Regions from separate parts of the Ketobacter sp. GenoA1 genome, predicted to be linked through region 2. Evidence: predicted binding sites of a transcription regulator. Region 2 holds the regulator's gene; each other region holds the start of a gene.
What was found. Region 2 encodes sigma-54, which starts transcription at its own class of promoters, with help from an activator protein. Its sites were predicted from a motif close to ANTGGCATNNANNTTGCTNT; they were not measured.

Region 1 (4,830 bases), on a different contig from region 2:
GGTATGGCCGATGGTGAACTGGCGCAGGGCGCGGGTGCGCAGAATCACCGTTGGGTTTTTCTGCTCCTCATCGTCCATCAGAGCCTGTTTGGCGTTGCGCACAATGTTCAGGATGGCCTGAATCAATTGATCCTTATCGCCGCACATTTCCGGCAGGCTGGGGTCGTAATCCCGTTCAATTACCACCGGGTCGCCGGTTTCGGCGGTCAATACCGAGCGCACCCGCTCCAGAATCTCGTGGATATTGATCTGCGCCCATTTCGGTAATTTGCGGGGCCCAAGCATCTGGTCCACCAGGTTTCGCAGACGGTCCACTTCGGCGATGATGATGTCAGTGTATTCCCGCAGGGAGTCATCCGGCAGTTCCCTTGCCAGAAGCTGTGCTGCGCCACGTATCCCCCCAAGAGGATTCTTGACTTCATGGGCTACCCCGCGCACCAGGGCCCGGGTGGCATGGTGGGCGTTGATCAGGTTGTCTTCCCGACTGATACGCATCAGCCGGTCCAGTGGCCGCAGTTCCAGTAACAGGCTGTGGGTGTGGGTGTTTTCCCGAATCGGTGTAATGGTGTAGTCCACCGTGGCCTGCTGCGGGTTGTTCAGTATATAGACCTGGGCTTCCCGTTTGGTGAAGGGGTGCAGGTCACGCAGCGCGGTTTCCAGATCCGCCTGGGTGGTCTGGTCTTTGTCGTGAATCAGCATGTTAATGGCCATGCCCGCCAGTTGTGAGGAGCTGGCGGCCATCAACTGCTCGGCCGCGGGATTAACGAATTGAACTTTCAGTTGTTCGTCCAGCAACACCACAGCGGTGGTGAGGTGGTCCATCAGGCGACGGGACTGATCGTAATTGGTTGATACCCTTACTGTATTCACTGGATTCATGTGGACCTCAAAAGCTATGGAAGTAGCCAATGCAAAATCCAAACCACCTATGTGGCGGTGGGTAGACTTTGGTGCGCAAAGCAGGAGAAAGGGCCAAAATCGTGATCCTTAGCCGCAACAAAATCCCTCTTTTGGCGCTGGCAAGTCGGTGAATTACGAGTTGAATTGGTACATGGGCACTTGGGATGCCCTCTATTGGGTTTCCCAAGTGCAGTTAAGGAGGAATATTAGGCTATGGTCGCTTGTCTGTGAACCAATATGGTGCAAGCAAATTGCGGGAGTTACTTTTTGGGGCCACCGACTGCGGATCGCTTCACATAAAAGGTTACGGTGTCGCTTTTACCTACTTCTTTGCCTTTATTGTCAATGGCGGCCACATAGGCTGCGTATTCCCCGCGATCCAGATTGTTGAGCTTGAATGTGTTGGTTCGCTTCGGCTCGCCGTAGGCTGAACCATTGAAAAACAGCTGCAGTTTGTCGGTATTGCGCAGGGCAGGGGATAAGGCCACCTGCACGGTCACTTCCCCACCGTTGTTAACGAAATGCTCGCCGTCACCGGGGAGAATGATGGTCATCTTGTTGTAGCTGAATTCCGCTTCCGTTTCCGTGGCCGGTGCGGTATCCACCTTGGGAATGATGGCGGGTATGGTGGGAACAGGCTGAACATCCAGCTCTTCCGCGCCCTTGACCGGTTCATCGGTAAATACGGTGTTGCCGCTGTCGTCGGTGTACTTATACACCTTGGCCGCCAGGACAGGGGTGCTAATCAGGGCCAGGATGGCCACTATCGCCGGGGTGCGGATCATCTTGCTGCTCCATGGTCGTGGTTATTTACTCATTAAAAACCATTTAGAGTTCCTTATACAAAAAAAGCTCCCAAAAATGGGAGCTTTTTCCGTTCCTGCAGGATCGCTCAGGCGCTTAGCAAGAGTAGTACATGTCGAACTCAACCGGGTGAGTGGTCATGTTCAGGCGTTCTACTTCGCCGCGTTTCAGGTCAATGTAACCACCGAGCATGTCTTCGGTGAACACGCCGCCTTCGGTGAGGAAGTCGCTGTCCGCTTCCAGTGCATCCAGAGCCTGGGACAGGGTGGACGCTACCGTTGGGATCGCAGCGGCCTCTTCGGCCGGCAGGTCGTACAGATCCTTGTCCGCAGCATCGCCGGGGTGAATCTTGTTCTTGATCCCGTCCAGACCGGCCATCAGCATGGCGGCAAAGCCCAGGTAGGGGTTGGCGGTTGGGTCAGGGAAGCGAACTTCGATACGGCGGGCTTTCGCGCTGCTAACCCAGGGTATACGGATGGAAGCAGAACGGTTACGGGCAGAGTAAGCCAGCATAACAGGCGCTTCAAAGCCGGGTACCAGACGCTTGTAAGAGTTGGTGGAAGCGTTGGTGAAGGCGTTGATCGCGCGCGCGTGCTTGATGATGCCGCCGATGTAGTACAGGGCTTCTTTGGACAGACCGGCGTACTCGTCACCGGCAAACAGGTTTTTGCCGTCTTTGGACAGAGACTGGTGGCAGTGCATACCGGAGCCGTTGTCACCTACCAGCGGCTTGGGCATGAAGGTGGCGGTTTTGCCGTAGGCATGGGCCACGTTGTGTACGCAGTACTTGAGGATCTGTACTTCGTCTGCCTTGGCTACCAGGCTGTTGGGGCCAACGCCGATCTCACACTGGCCCGCGGTGCCCACTTCGTGGTGGTGTACTTCGATGTGCAATCCCATTTGCTCCATAGCGGCACACATGGCGGCACGCAGGTCATGGAGGGAATCAACGGGAGGAACGGGGAAGTAACCGCCTTTAACACCTGGGCGGTGACCGATGTTGGCACGGTCGAAATCTTCATTGGATACCCAGGCCGCCTCTTCGGAATGGATAGAGTACATGGAGCCGCTCATGTCGGATTTCCATTGTACGGAATCGAAAACGAAGAATTCGGGCTCCGGGCCAAACAGGCAGCCATCGGCGATGCCGGTGGACTTCAGGTACTCTTCTGCACGACGGCCAACAGAGCGGGGATCGCGCTCGTAACCTTGCATGGAGGAAGGTTCAACGATGTCGCAGCGCAGGTTCAGGGTGGTTTCGTCGGTAAAAGGATCGATTACCGCAGTGCTGTCATCCGGCATCAGGATCATGTCGGATTCGTTGATGCCTTTCCAGCCGGCGATTGAGGAGCCGTCAAACATTTTACCGTCAGTGAAGAAGTCGTCTCCGATTTCGCCAACCGGCAGGGAAACGTGTTGTTCTTTACCGCGAGAATCGGTGAATCGCAGATCAACCCAGCGAACATTATTTTCTTTGATAAGAGAAGTGGTCTTTGCAGACATTCTTGTGTGTCCTCCAATGGATATTGAGATTAGGGGGTGTGACCAAGTGAAGAAGTCTCTGCCGAATCCCCCTGGGGTGTCGACAGCCCCAACCGACAGTTGCGAAGAATTAGTCGATCCACAATGCGGATGTATTGGTCTTGCCTCACAGGAAAGCAAAATATATGCCATTGGATTTTGAGTTGAAAGGGGCTCAGGTCAGTAATCGGAAGTTTTTTTTGGTCACTGACGCAGCCCACTAATGGTGCGGGCTCCAGAGAGGCGTGCACAGGCCATAATACAGCCTGTTCAAGGCCTTGAGCTGTAGTGAAAAAACAACCTGCACCAATAAAGGGCGGCCGGAAGCCGTTGTGGTCCAATGTGGTGCGTCACGCCCCTATTTGGGGCGCTAGGATTCGCAGACCTCGATCACAATGGTGATTTCCCGGTCAAGCTCCTGACTGGAGATCACTTTATGGCCATTTACCCGGCACCAGGCGGGGATGTCGTGCAGTACACCGGGGTCGGTGGCCAGCACCTGAAGCTGGTCCCCCGGTTGCAGTTGCTGGACGGCATTCTGGGTTTTGATGACCGGCATCGGGCACAATAGCCCACGGGCATCGAGTTGTTGTTGGTTCATGGCAGATCCTCCGGGCGCCTATGATAACCATTACCGATGCTTAAGAATATATGTCCTGTATGGGGTGGCTTTTATGCGGGAACATTCTTTCCCTGCGGCAGGTTTAAGGCTTATCTTTAAAAGGTTGTCAGCACCTGGGCCAATGGAGACACAGGAGGTGTGCCATGCCAGTCCGATCCGTTACTGAATATCTTGATCAGAACAAAGTTGATTATCATGCCTGCAATCACGCGCCCGCGGTTACTTCGCTCGAGGTTTCCCAATCCAGTCATATACCGGCGGCCAATTTGGCCAAGACGGTGATCTGCAATGCCGATGGTGAGCTGGTGATGGCAGTGTTACCGGCTCATCAGCACGTGGATTGCCGGGTGTTGCAGGATCTGTTGCAGGCTGAAACCTTGCGGCTGGCGGAGGAGAGTGAGTTTGCCGATCGCTTTCCACTGTGTGAGCTGGGCGGCATGCCGCCATTGGGTGAGCTTTACCGTATGCCGGTGTACATGGATGAGTCGCTGCTGGGGGCGGACTGGATCGCTTTCAACGCCGGTACGCACACAGAAGTGATAAAAATGGACACCGGGGTGTTCAAGCGTTTGGTGAAACCCACCCTGTGTAATTTTGCTGTGACACATTAAAGGAGGCCTGGATGCCTGCGTCAGCTTATATAGCCAGTGTTGGTTTTTGAGGGCAGGTTTGGTCGTTACTGGAAGTCTTTCCCGTTCTCGATGTCGCCGATGTAAATGCCCAGATCGGTTTGGTGGGTAACATGTCCATTGCATTGATTTTATTCAGAGCTTCCTTGTCGCACTGATCCAGGCTTGCTGGTACGTGTGCATAATTAGGTTCCATGCGTTCTATCCTTTTAATGTGTTGCTCCTAAGAATAGAGACACAGTGCGCACAACTATCTATCGAGAAAAGAACAGACTGAAGTAGAGGCTGACTATGGATACCCAGTATATCGATGTCACCCATGGGCTGGCGCTTCCAGGCAATAAAAAAACAGTT
Region 2 (4,830 bases):
GGTTATTGATCAATGTTTCGATATTGTGCCAGGCCTCTTCGGCATCGGCTCCGTTCACCGTTACCTGCAATTCAGTGCCCTGACTGGCCGCCAGCATCAAAATGGACATGATGCTTTTGGCATCGGCCTGCTGGCCGTTTCGATTCAGCAGAATCTGGCTTTCATAGCGGGATGCGGTTCCCACCAGTTTGGAGGCAGCACGTGCGTGCAATCCCAGCTTATTGATTATGGTTATGGATTTTTCCAGTTTCATAGTGACTCACACCAATACTGCAGGTTTGATTAAACCAGCTTATAAGTCTCGATGTCTAGCCTGGACATTGCTAAAGCGGGATTTGAAATACTCACTGAGTTGTTCGGTAATGTACACCGAACGATGCTGGCCACCGGTGCAGCCAATGGACACGGTCATATAGCTGCGGTTATTGGCGGCAAAGCGGGGTAACCATTTTTCCAGATAAGCGGTCAGATCGTCCACCATCTCCTGTACGGGAGGATGGCCCCGCAGGAAGTTCTGGACACCTTCGTCCAATCCGGTTTGACTGCGCAACTGGGTTATCCAGTGCGGATTGGGGAGACAGCGCACATCAAACACCAGGTCGGCATCACTGGGTATTCCATTCTTAAAGCCAAAGGACTGGAACAATATCGCCATGCCTTCCTGCGAGTGGGTTACCCGGATTTTGATTTGGTCGCGCAGTTCGTGCAGGGTGAGATTGCTGGTATCAATAATCAGGCTGGCGCTGGCAGCCACCGGATTCAGCATTTCCCGTTCCCGGTCGATGGCTTCTTTCAGGGTGTTGGTGTCGTTGCTGATAGGGTGTTTGCGGCGGGTTTCGCTGAAGCGTTTGACCAGTGTTTCATCGCCTGCGTCCAGATAGATAACCTGGCTTTCGACACCATCTGCGGTCAATTCCCGCAGCACGTTGGGTAGCTTCTCAAGTTGGGTCACGCTGTTGCGCGCATCGATGCCGATGGCGACTTCTTCAATTTTGGGCGAAGACCGTGTTGCCAGTTCACTCATCAGATCCCGCAGCAGGGTAACGGGAAGGTTGTCAACGCAGTAGTAGCCGATGTCTTCCAGAACGTGTAATGCAGTGGTTTTTCCTGATCCGGAGCGACCGCTGATTACCACTAATTTCATACCGGTGTCACCAGTGCGTCATAAATACTGTCGGTGGAGTGGGCCGCACGCAATGTTTTGCGACGGTTGTCATCATTGAATAGGGTGGCGATTTTGGAAAGGATGTTCAGGTGCTCCTCGTGAGCATCCTGCGGCACCAGTAAAACAAACAGCATGTCCACCGGCTCATGGTCGATGGAATCGAAGTCCACGCCGCTCTCCAATTTGATAAACGCGCCAATGGCGTTACTGCAGTGATTGGCCCGGCAGTGGGGGATAGCGATGCCTTTACCTAAACCGGTACTGCCCAGCTTCTCCCGCGAGATAAGGTTGTCAAAAAGTTCATTGGGGTCAAGCTCCGGGCACTGCTGGGCGATCAGCCCAGCAGCGGTTTCCAGAACTTTCTTTTTGCTGCCGCCGGGAACGTCTTCAAAGACCCGTTGCGGACTGATGATTTCAGCAAGTTCCATACGTTATCAATAACCTTCAGTTACCAGCTTTTCATTTTTTCCTTGTGCTTCAGCACCTGTCGGTCCAGCTTGTCGGTCATCATATCAATGGCGGCGTACATGTCTTCGGATTCGGCGTTGGCAAATAAATCAGCGCCTTTTACGTGGATTTTGGCTTCTGCTTTCTGGCGGTTTTTCTCTACACTGAGAATCGCCTGGATGCTGGTGATGTCGTCGGTATGGCGTTCCAGTTTCTGCATCTTATCGGCAACGTAGTCCTTCATGGAGTCGGTAACTTCTACGTGATGTCCGCTGATATTGATTTGCATAGGCCACTCCTTAATCGTGGTTTAGATGTTACTGCGACCAAAGCCTGATGTTGGCAGTGGTCTGGTGTTTACGCTTATATAACTGTGACCAACAGTTAAACCAATCGTTTCCTTTCGTTGGACGGCGGGATCATCATGGCTTCGCGATATTTCGCAATGGTGCGCCGGGCAACCTTGATATCCTGTTCTTCCAGTATGTTGGCAATTTTACTGTCGCTCAATGGTTTTTTGGGATTTTCTGCCGCGATCAGCTTTTTGATGATGGCGCGAATGGCGGTGGAGGAGCATTCGCCGCCGGAACCGGTGCTGACATGACTGGAGAAGAAGTACTTGAGCTCAAATATACCCCTTGGGGTGTGCATGAACTTCTGCGTGGTGACCCGGGAAATGGTGGATTCATGCATGCCGACCGCTTCTGCAATATCGTGCAGCACCAGTGGTTTCATGGCTTCCTCCCCCTGTTCGAGAAACCCTATCTGATATTCCACTATTTTGGTGGCTACTTTAAGCAGGGTTTCGTTGCGGCTTTGTAAGCTTTTGATAAACCAACGGGCTTCCTGCAGATTGTTTTTCAGGAAGGTGTTGTCGCTGCTGTTGTCCGCACGCTGGATCATGGATGCGTAGCTGCTGTTGACCCTGAGGCGCGGGGTGGCTTCCGGGTTCAACTCCACTTTCCAGCGGCCTTTGTCCTTACTCACAATGACATCCGGGATGACATACTGGGTATCATCGGTTTCGACGCTGCTGCCCGGATAAGGGTTCAGGGTCTGGATCAACGCAATGGCGCTTTTCAGTCGGGCCTCGGACAGTTTGCCCTTGCGCATGATGGTGGCGAAATCGCGGGCACCCAGCGCATCCAGAAACATCTCCACCACCATGATGGCATCATCCCGGTGGGGTTCATCCCGGGGCAGTTGTTTGAGCTGAATCAGCAGGCATTCCCGCAGGTCACGGGCGGCCACTCCGGGGGGGTCGAACTGCTGAACCCGGTGCAATACAGCCAGCACCTCTTCCAGGGATACGGGTAGGCCATCATCATCGTCATCCGGCTGTAACTGGATGTCCATGGCCTGCAGTTCTTCCTGCTGTAATCTGACCAGGTCGGCCACCACGTCCTGTTGCGCCAGCACACCATCGCGGATTTCCTCCACGGACTGGGTGAGATAGCCCTTGGGGTTGATGCCTTCAATGATGGCCATGGCAATCATCCGGTCCATGTCTGACATGGGGGTCAGATTCAGTTGCCACATAAGGTTGTCGTAAATGGATTCGGGCGCCGTGTTGCGGCTGTCGTAGTCAAAATCGTCATCGTCAAAGCTGCCGCCACTGGACGAGGGGCCTGCGGCACCATCGAACATGGTATCCCAGTCACTGTCCACGGGCAGTTCGTTGGGCATCTCCTTGCCTTCCAGATCCACCGACGAGTCATCGGCGTTGTTGTTGCTGGATTGGGTGTCCTGGGTATCTTGGGATTTTGAAAAATCGAGATTCTGGTCGTTGTCGGTTTTGCTGGTGCTGTCACTCTGTCCGTTACCGGAATCGTTGCTGTCGTTGTCCGGGGAAGATTCATCCACATCCAGGAGGGGGTTGGATTCCAGCGCTTCCTGGATTTCGGTTTGAAGATCCAGAGTGGAGAGCTGCAATAGGCGAATTGCCTGCTGCAGCTGCGGCGTCATGGTGAGGTGTTGACCAATTTTGAGCTGTAAGGTTGGTTTCATTGATACCTAATTCAACTTCTGCAACGACCGGAGACATCTGTACAGCATCGGATTGCTGTATTCCAGGCAGTCAAATAGTGACCTAATTTCAACAGTTTATTGGTGCCGAAATAGAACCGCTTGGGTTTAATTGTAAGAGCAGTGACGCTGCAAAGCAATTTACATGCCTGAAATTGCTTAGAACTTTTACATATGGAACTGGTTACCCAGATAAACATCGCGGACTTTCTGGTTTTGCAGGATAAGTGAGGGCTCACCTTCAGCAATGATGTGCCCTTCGCTGACGATAAAAGCCTTCTCGCAAATGTCCAGAGTGTCCCGCACATTGTGGTCCGTGATGAGTACGCCCAGCCCACGATCACGCAGGTGGCTGATGATTTGCTTGATGTCTGCCACGGAAATGGGGTCGACCCCGGCGAAGGGTTCATCCAGCAGAATGAAGGCCGGGTCAGTGGCCAGAGCGCGGGCAATCTCGACGCGGCGGCGCTCACCACCGGACAGGGCCATGCCCAGTGAATCGGCGATGTGTCCGATGTGAAACTCAGCCAGCAGCTCTTCCAGTTTGCTTTGCCGCTGTTTGCGGGTCAGGTCCTTGCGGGTCTCAAGTATCGCCATGATGTTTTCCCGGACTTTCAAGCGGCGAAAAATGGAGGCTTCCTGGGGCAGGTAGCCGATGCCTTTGGCGGCCCGTCCGTGCATGGGCAGATGGGTGATTTCAGTATCGTCGATAACGATGCGCCCCTTGTCCTGGGGCACGATGCCAATGATCATGTAGAAACAGGTGGTTTTACCGGCCCCATTGGGGCCGAGCAACCCCACGATTTGTCCGCTTTCAATGGTAATGGAAACGTCTTCCACCACGGCACGGCCTTTGTAACTTTTAGCGAGATTGGAGGCGGTAAGACGGCTCATTGTGACGGCGCTGCCTCCGTCTCGTCAGGGCTGGGCGCATTCGGGGCAGGATCTGTCGCGGCGGGCAATATCATCTCCACCCGGCCTTTGATACTGCCGGGCTTGACCTCTCCGGTTTGTCCCACCGCCTGCAGGCGCTGGCTCTGGATTTCATAAACGATTTCTTCACCGCGGAAGATGTTCTCGCCCTGCACAATAGATGCTTTGATTTTCAGCAGCAGTTTCTGATCCCTTACCAGGTAATCGATCTTTTTGGCTTTGGCGATGACCTCTGCCTGGTTGGGCTCCGGAACCTGAGA
Region 3 (4,830 bases), on a different contig from region 2:
TCAACTTCAACCAACATGATTTTCTCTTTTGGCCCAACACTCATGGCACTCAACAGTTTCATACGGCTGCTGCCACCGGGTGCTGCCAGATTGAATCGCTTGCTTAACCACGCCAACACAAATATGAGCCCCAGCACCACACTCAGGCCGATCACCATCGTGCCTATATCACTGCTGCTTTTGCTCTCTCCGCGTTTTTCCAAGTCATCTTTCAGTCGAAACTGTGTTTTATCCGACGGTACTACCGACACCGCCGCAGCAGGCGCGGCCGTTGCAGCAGGCGTACTCTCGTCCTGCTGTGCCGCCAACAAGGTAGAAAAACCACTCAATAAAACCAACAACAACACACGTAGCATATGGGGCTAACCCAGCTTCTTAATTCGTTCAGTGGGGCTAATGACATCGGTCAACCGAATGCCGAATTTCTCGTTCACCACCACTACCTCACCATGGGCAATCAGCGTACCGTTTACCAGCACATCCAAAGGCTCACCCGCCAATCGGTCCAGCTCAATTACGGACCCCTGATTCAACTGCAACAGGTTGCGGATACTGATGTTGGTGCTCCCAACCTCCATGGCAAGAGTAACCGGAATATCCAGGATCACATCCATATTCGGGCTGTTTTCCGAGGAAAATGGCGTGGATTTATCGCTCAGAGACTCCAACGGAGCAGCCTGCACTTCGTCCTCGGCAGGGCTATCCTGCTCGGCCAGGGCCGCGGCCCACTCATCCGCCAAGGCTTCATCATCAACGGGTTTATCTTCATCTGTCATTGCTTTTTACCCCATGCAGTCAGGCTCAGGCCTGCTCTTCCTCATCATTCAATATCTGCTCACGCATCCAGCTCAAACGGGATTCTTTACTGCCATCTGATTCTGGGCGCTCCACCTTGTTAATCACCTGCAACGCCAAATTTCCATTCGCCTCTCCCAACTTGCCACGAAATGCTGGTATACCATTGGCCAGCATCAACACGCTGTCTGGCATTTCAATGGGGATAATGTCCCCTTTTTTAAGCTTTGCCAGCTCAGTAAGACGCATTTTTTTCTGGCAGAGTTTTCCCTTAAGCTCTACCCTGGCACCCATTACTTCTTCACGCAGCGATTTCATCCAACGCTCATCCTGATCGCCAACGTCGCTTTGCACACCCGCATCCAGCACTTCCCGCAATGGCTCGATCATGGAATACGGTAGTGTCAGGTGCATCTCACCACCACCACCATCCAGCTCCACATGAAACGAGTTAACCACCACCACTTCACTGGGGCTTACGATATTGGCCAAAGAAGGGTTCACTTCCGCGCTTAAAAATTCGAATTTAACCGGCAACACCGCTTTCCAGGCTTCCTGCATATCAATAAAAGCCTGTTCCAAAACCATCTGCACAACCCGGTTCTCAGTGGGTGTGAATTCACGTCCTTCTATTTTTACGTGACGGCCATCACCACCAAAAAAATTATCCACCAGTTTGAATACCAGCTTGGCATCCAGAATAAACAGAGCGGTCCCTTTCAGGGGCTTAATACGAATCATGTTCAGCGACGTAGGCACATACAGGCTGTGCACATACTCCCCGAATTTGATTACCTGTACACCGCCAACCGACACATCAGCCGTACGCCGCAACAGATTGAACATGCTGATGCGGGTGTAGCGGGCAAAGCGTTCGTTGACCATTTCCAGGGTCGGCATACGCCCGCGCACGATACGATCCTGTGTACTCAGGTCATAGGATTGAATACCATCGCCCGAATCATCTGAACCGGTTTCAATATCGCCATCATCCACGCCATGAAGAAGCGCGTCGATTTCGTCCTGTGATAAAAGATCCTGTACAGCCATGTTTTATTGCATCACAAAGTTGGTAAACAGCACCTGTTCAATCCCAGGCTCACCCATTTCTTCTGTCAGAATTTTCTGAAGCTCTTCCAACACGCTTTGACGCAGCGCCTCTTTACCCTCAGGTGTACGCAACATCTCAAAGTCCTGAGATCCCAATACCATCACCAGATTATTCCTGACCAACGGCATGTGCGTATTGATGGTGTCGATCGCCGCCGGATTACGGGTCATCACCGACATGCTGATCTGAACGTAACGTTGACGTCCTTTCCACTGATAATTGACCACAAAGGGCGGTTTGAAATCGAAGTAAATAGCAGGCATCTGGGTGGGCTCTGCGGCGTCATCCACTGGCGCTTCTTCCCCTCCGGACATCATTAGGAAAGCAGCCACACCACCGCCGATCATCAGCACTACCAATACGGCAATAATGATGATCAACATTTTCGACTTGGGTTTTTCCTGTTCTTCGCTGGTATTGTTGTCATCGTCCGCCATAAAACACCTTCTGGATTCCCGTTGCCAAGATTTATAGCAAGGCCTGTACCAAAACAATTATTTCTTTAATATCAATCAGTTAAATAAATAAACATCAGATTCAACCAATCAACGTCAAAAAATCGGCCTGCTCACAGAAGTTTAGACAAGATTTCAGGACCTGCCCGTCAAAATCCCGCCAAGTATCGGAAATAGTTAAGAAAATAGAAACGAGAGACGCGGCACCGAATGGTGCCGCGGTGTAAGAAGCTAGCCCACGTAGAAGGCTTAGGCGTAGTAATCCACCAGCCCTACTGCATGCTGAGTCTCACCTTCTGCGGCGGCTTCAGTCTGTACGACAGCATCCGCCTCCTGCTCTGAGCCGGATCCCGACCGATGATCCTGACCGCGCCGATCGTGGGATTCCTGAGCATTCTGATCACGGACATCCACATCACCCAAAGCCACGCCATTCTGTTCCATCAATTCCCGCAAGCGGGGTAAGGCTTGTTCAAGGGCGTCACGGGTCGGTGCCGCATGACTGGTAAACACCACGTTAGCCTGATCCTGCTGCACGGAAACCTTCACGTCGATGGGCCCCATATCGCGGGGCGTCAACTGAATCTGGGCACTGTTCAGTTTGGAACTGACCATCATCATCAGGCGCTGGCCCACCTCGTTACCCCACTCACGGCTCTGCATTGGGGTGTGAATGGGCGTTGCAAAGGGTTTTGCCATCGTTGCAGAACTTCTGCCCACTTGCTCCAGGCTACGCTGAAACGGGGTTGCCTTGGTTCCATCGGCCTGTTCCACTGCTTTCGGAACCGGCTGAGACGTGTCCTTGCCGACGCCCGCCGCTTTGTCCAGCGCTTTTGCCAACGCCGCCAGCCGTTCCTGCACCGGGGTAGGCACCGGGTTCTCTGGCATCCCGTTCCTGGAGGCCAGCTTTTCCGTCAACATCGCCACGTCTGACTTTTTTTCCTGCTTGGAATCCGCCAGGGCGACGTCATCCACCTCTGCAGTCATTGGTGAAGATTGCCTGGCTTGTTTCTCCCCGGATTCGCTTTTCTCTCCCGCTCCCAGCTCGGAAGCAGTGGCGACCCTGGTTGCTGAAGCCGTCAACTCTGGTTTTTTGGTGTCACCCGCTGTGGCTTGTACCTCAGCTCCAGGTTTCCCCTTCATGCCCTTGGCAGCGGCGCCAAGGATAGCGGCTGTCACCGGCTCCACCACCTTGTCCGAATCTGCTTCGCCCTGCACATCACCTTGCCCGTTGGCAACCGCTGCCAATGCCTGCTGCTCTGCATCGGACTGTTCATTCGTTTCGGTGGCCGGCAGGCTCTCATCGGCAGAAAGCGACTCACTGTTTGCCAGTTCCGGCGGCGAATGATGAGGTGTGGCCACTGCGTCTGAAACTTCACTATCGCCCTCCTGCTCACCATCGGCCAGCTGAATTTCAGGAGATGAAACACTGCCCTCAATTGCCGCTTCCGAAGCTATGGAATCGGTCTTCGGCGTCTCAGCCTGCGCAGTGCTCACCCCTGCCTGCGCTGCCTCGGAGGACACTTGCGCTGACGTTGCCTCCGCTTGGGTAAGCGCTTTTTCCTGATCTTTCGCGGCGCGCTGATGATGGTTCAGACGGTCTTCCTTATCGGTGGCCTGCGCATTAGCTTGCTCAGCCCGATGTTGGCTATCCTGGGCTTCCTCTGACCGAGACTGATTGCGTTCAGTCCGTTGATCCCGATGGGCCTCCGCCCTGGATAACCACTCCTGCCGATCATTGCGCTGCTTCGCGTCCAACCGCCGCTCATCATCCGGCAAACGGTTGCCGCCCCCCTGCCGTGAATTTGCCTCGTGCGCAGGCGCCGAGCGCTCAGAGTTTGTTGTTGAATGGGTAGGTTTACGCCCGGACTGAACCTGAGCGCTTAAAATACGATCGAAGGATTGGGCGGCGCCATCTGCGCTAAACAATTGATTTGAAAGATTTAATTCCTGTACCTTTACACTAAGGGCACTGGATTGGCTGATACTAAGGGGTAGGTTGTCGGTGCCCATGGGCGCCCTCCTTCATTCACTATACTCAGAAGGAGAGCAAAGCCTGTGCCAGGGATTACAAGCCCATACCATTGAGTGTGGTGATGATCTGAGAAATAACGCGGGCAATTACAGGGTGTGCTTCTTCGTACTGAATCAGTTGCCGTTCGAACTCCTCCACCAAATCTTCTTCCCAGTGCTCAGATGAGCCATTCAGCATCACCTCAAGCCGGGCTGCCAGTTCGCCAAGCGCCTGCTTGTCAACCGCTGCCACTTCACCGTGTTCGTCCAACTGACTTTTGAGTTCTGAAACGGATTCCTGCAATTTTTCTTTTGGCATAAAGCACCTCTATAGCTGTTCACACATTATACGCCTCTGACTGCAGGATAAAAGCGAATGAATATCCGCAATTTGGATGCAAAACTTTGCCCCGGGTTTGTCTCTATAATAAGACTGCTTTAAAAAGGAACAGAACA

Region 1: a site for sigma-54 is predicted at 3,360-3,379, ahead of glnA (glutamate--ammonia ligase). Genes of this name have one in related genera too.
Region 3: a site for sigma-54 is predicted at 2,377-2,396, ahead of D9N13_RS08550 (flagellar basal body-associated FliL family protein). Genes of this name have one in related genera too.

What each region holds. Positions count from the first base shown of each region.
Region 1 is NZ_RCHM01000032.1:63,241-68,070, forward strand. Features, by position in the region: gene glnL (nitrogen regulation protein NR(II)) at 1-879, opposite strand, end outside; gene D9N13_RS13155 (DUF4124 domain-containing protein) at 1,161-1,685, opposite strand; gene glnA (glutamate--ammonia ligase) at 1,801-3,207, opposite strand; gene D9N13_RS13165 (sulfurtransferase TusA family protein) at 3,596-3,826, opposite strand; gene D9N13_RS13170 (aminoacyl-tRNA deacylase) at 3,991-4,458, shown strand; gene D9N13_RS13175 (hypothetical protein) at 4,731-4,830, opposite strand, start outside.
Region 2 is NZ_RCHM01000009.1:369,232-374,061, forward strand. Features, by position in the region: gene D9N13_RS03045 (HPr family phosphocarrier protein) at 1-253, opposite strand, end outside; gene rapZ (RNase adapter RapZ) at 293-1,144, opposite strand; gene ptsN (PTS IIA-like nitrogen regulatory protein PtsN) at 1,141-1,593, opposite strand; gene hpf (ribosome hibernation-promoting factor, HPF/YfiA family) at 1,614-1,901, opposite strand; gene D9N13_RS03065 (RNA polymerase factor sigma-54) at 1,997-3,619, opposite strand; gene lptB (LPS export ABC transporter ATP-binding protein) at 3,806-4,531, opposite strand; gene lptA (lipopolysaccharide transport periplasmic protein LptA) at 4,528-4,830, opposite strand, start outside.
Region 3 is NZ_RCHM01000023.1:2,876-7,705, reverse strand. Features, by position in the region: gene fliO (flagellar biosynthetic protein FliO) at 1-356, opposite strand, end outside; gene fliN (flagellar motor switch protein FliN) at 363-776, opposite strand; partial or broken gene fliM (flagellar motor switch protein FliM) at 883-1,845, opposite strand; gene D9N13_RS08550 (flagellar basal body-associated FliL family protein) at 1,849-2,343, opposite strand; gene D9N13_RS08545 (flagellar hook-length control protein FliK) at 2,611-4,374, opposite strand; gene D9N13_RS08540 (DUF4404 family protein) at 4,430-4,693, opposite strand; gene D9N13_RS08535 (PAAR domain-containing protein) at 4,830-4,830, shown strand, end outside.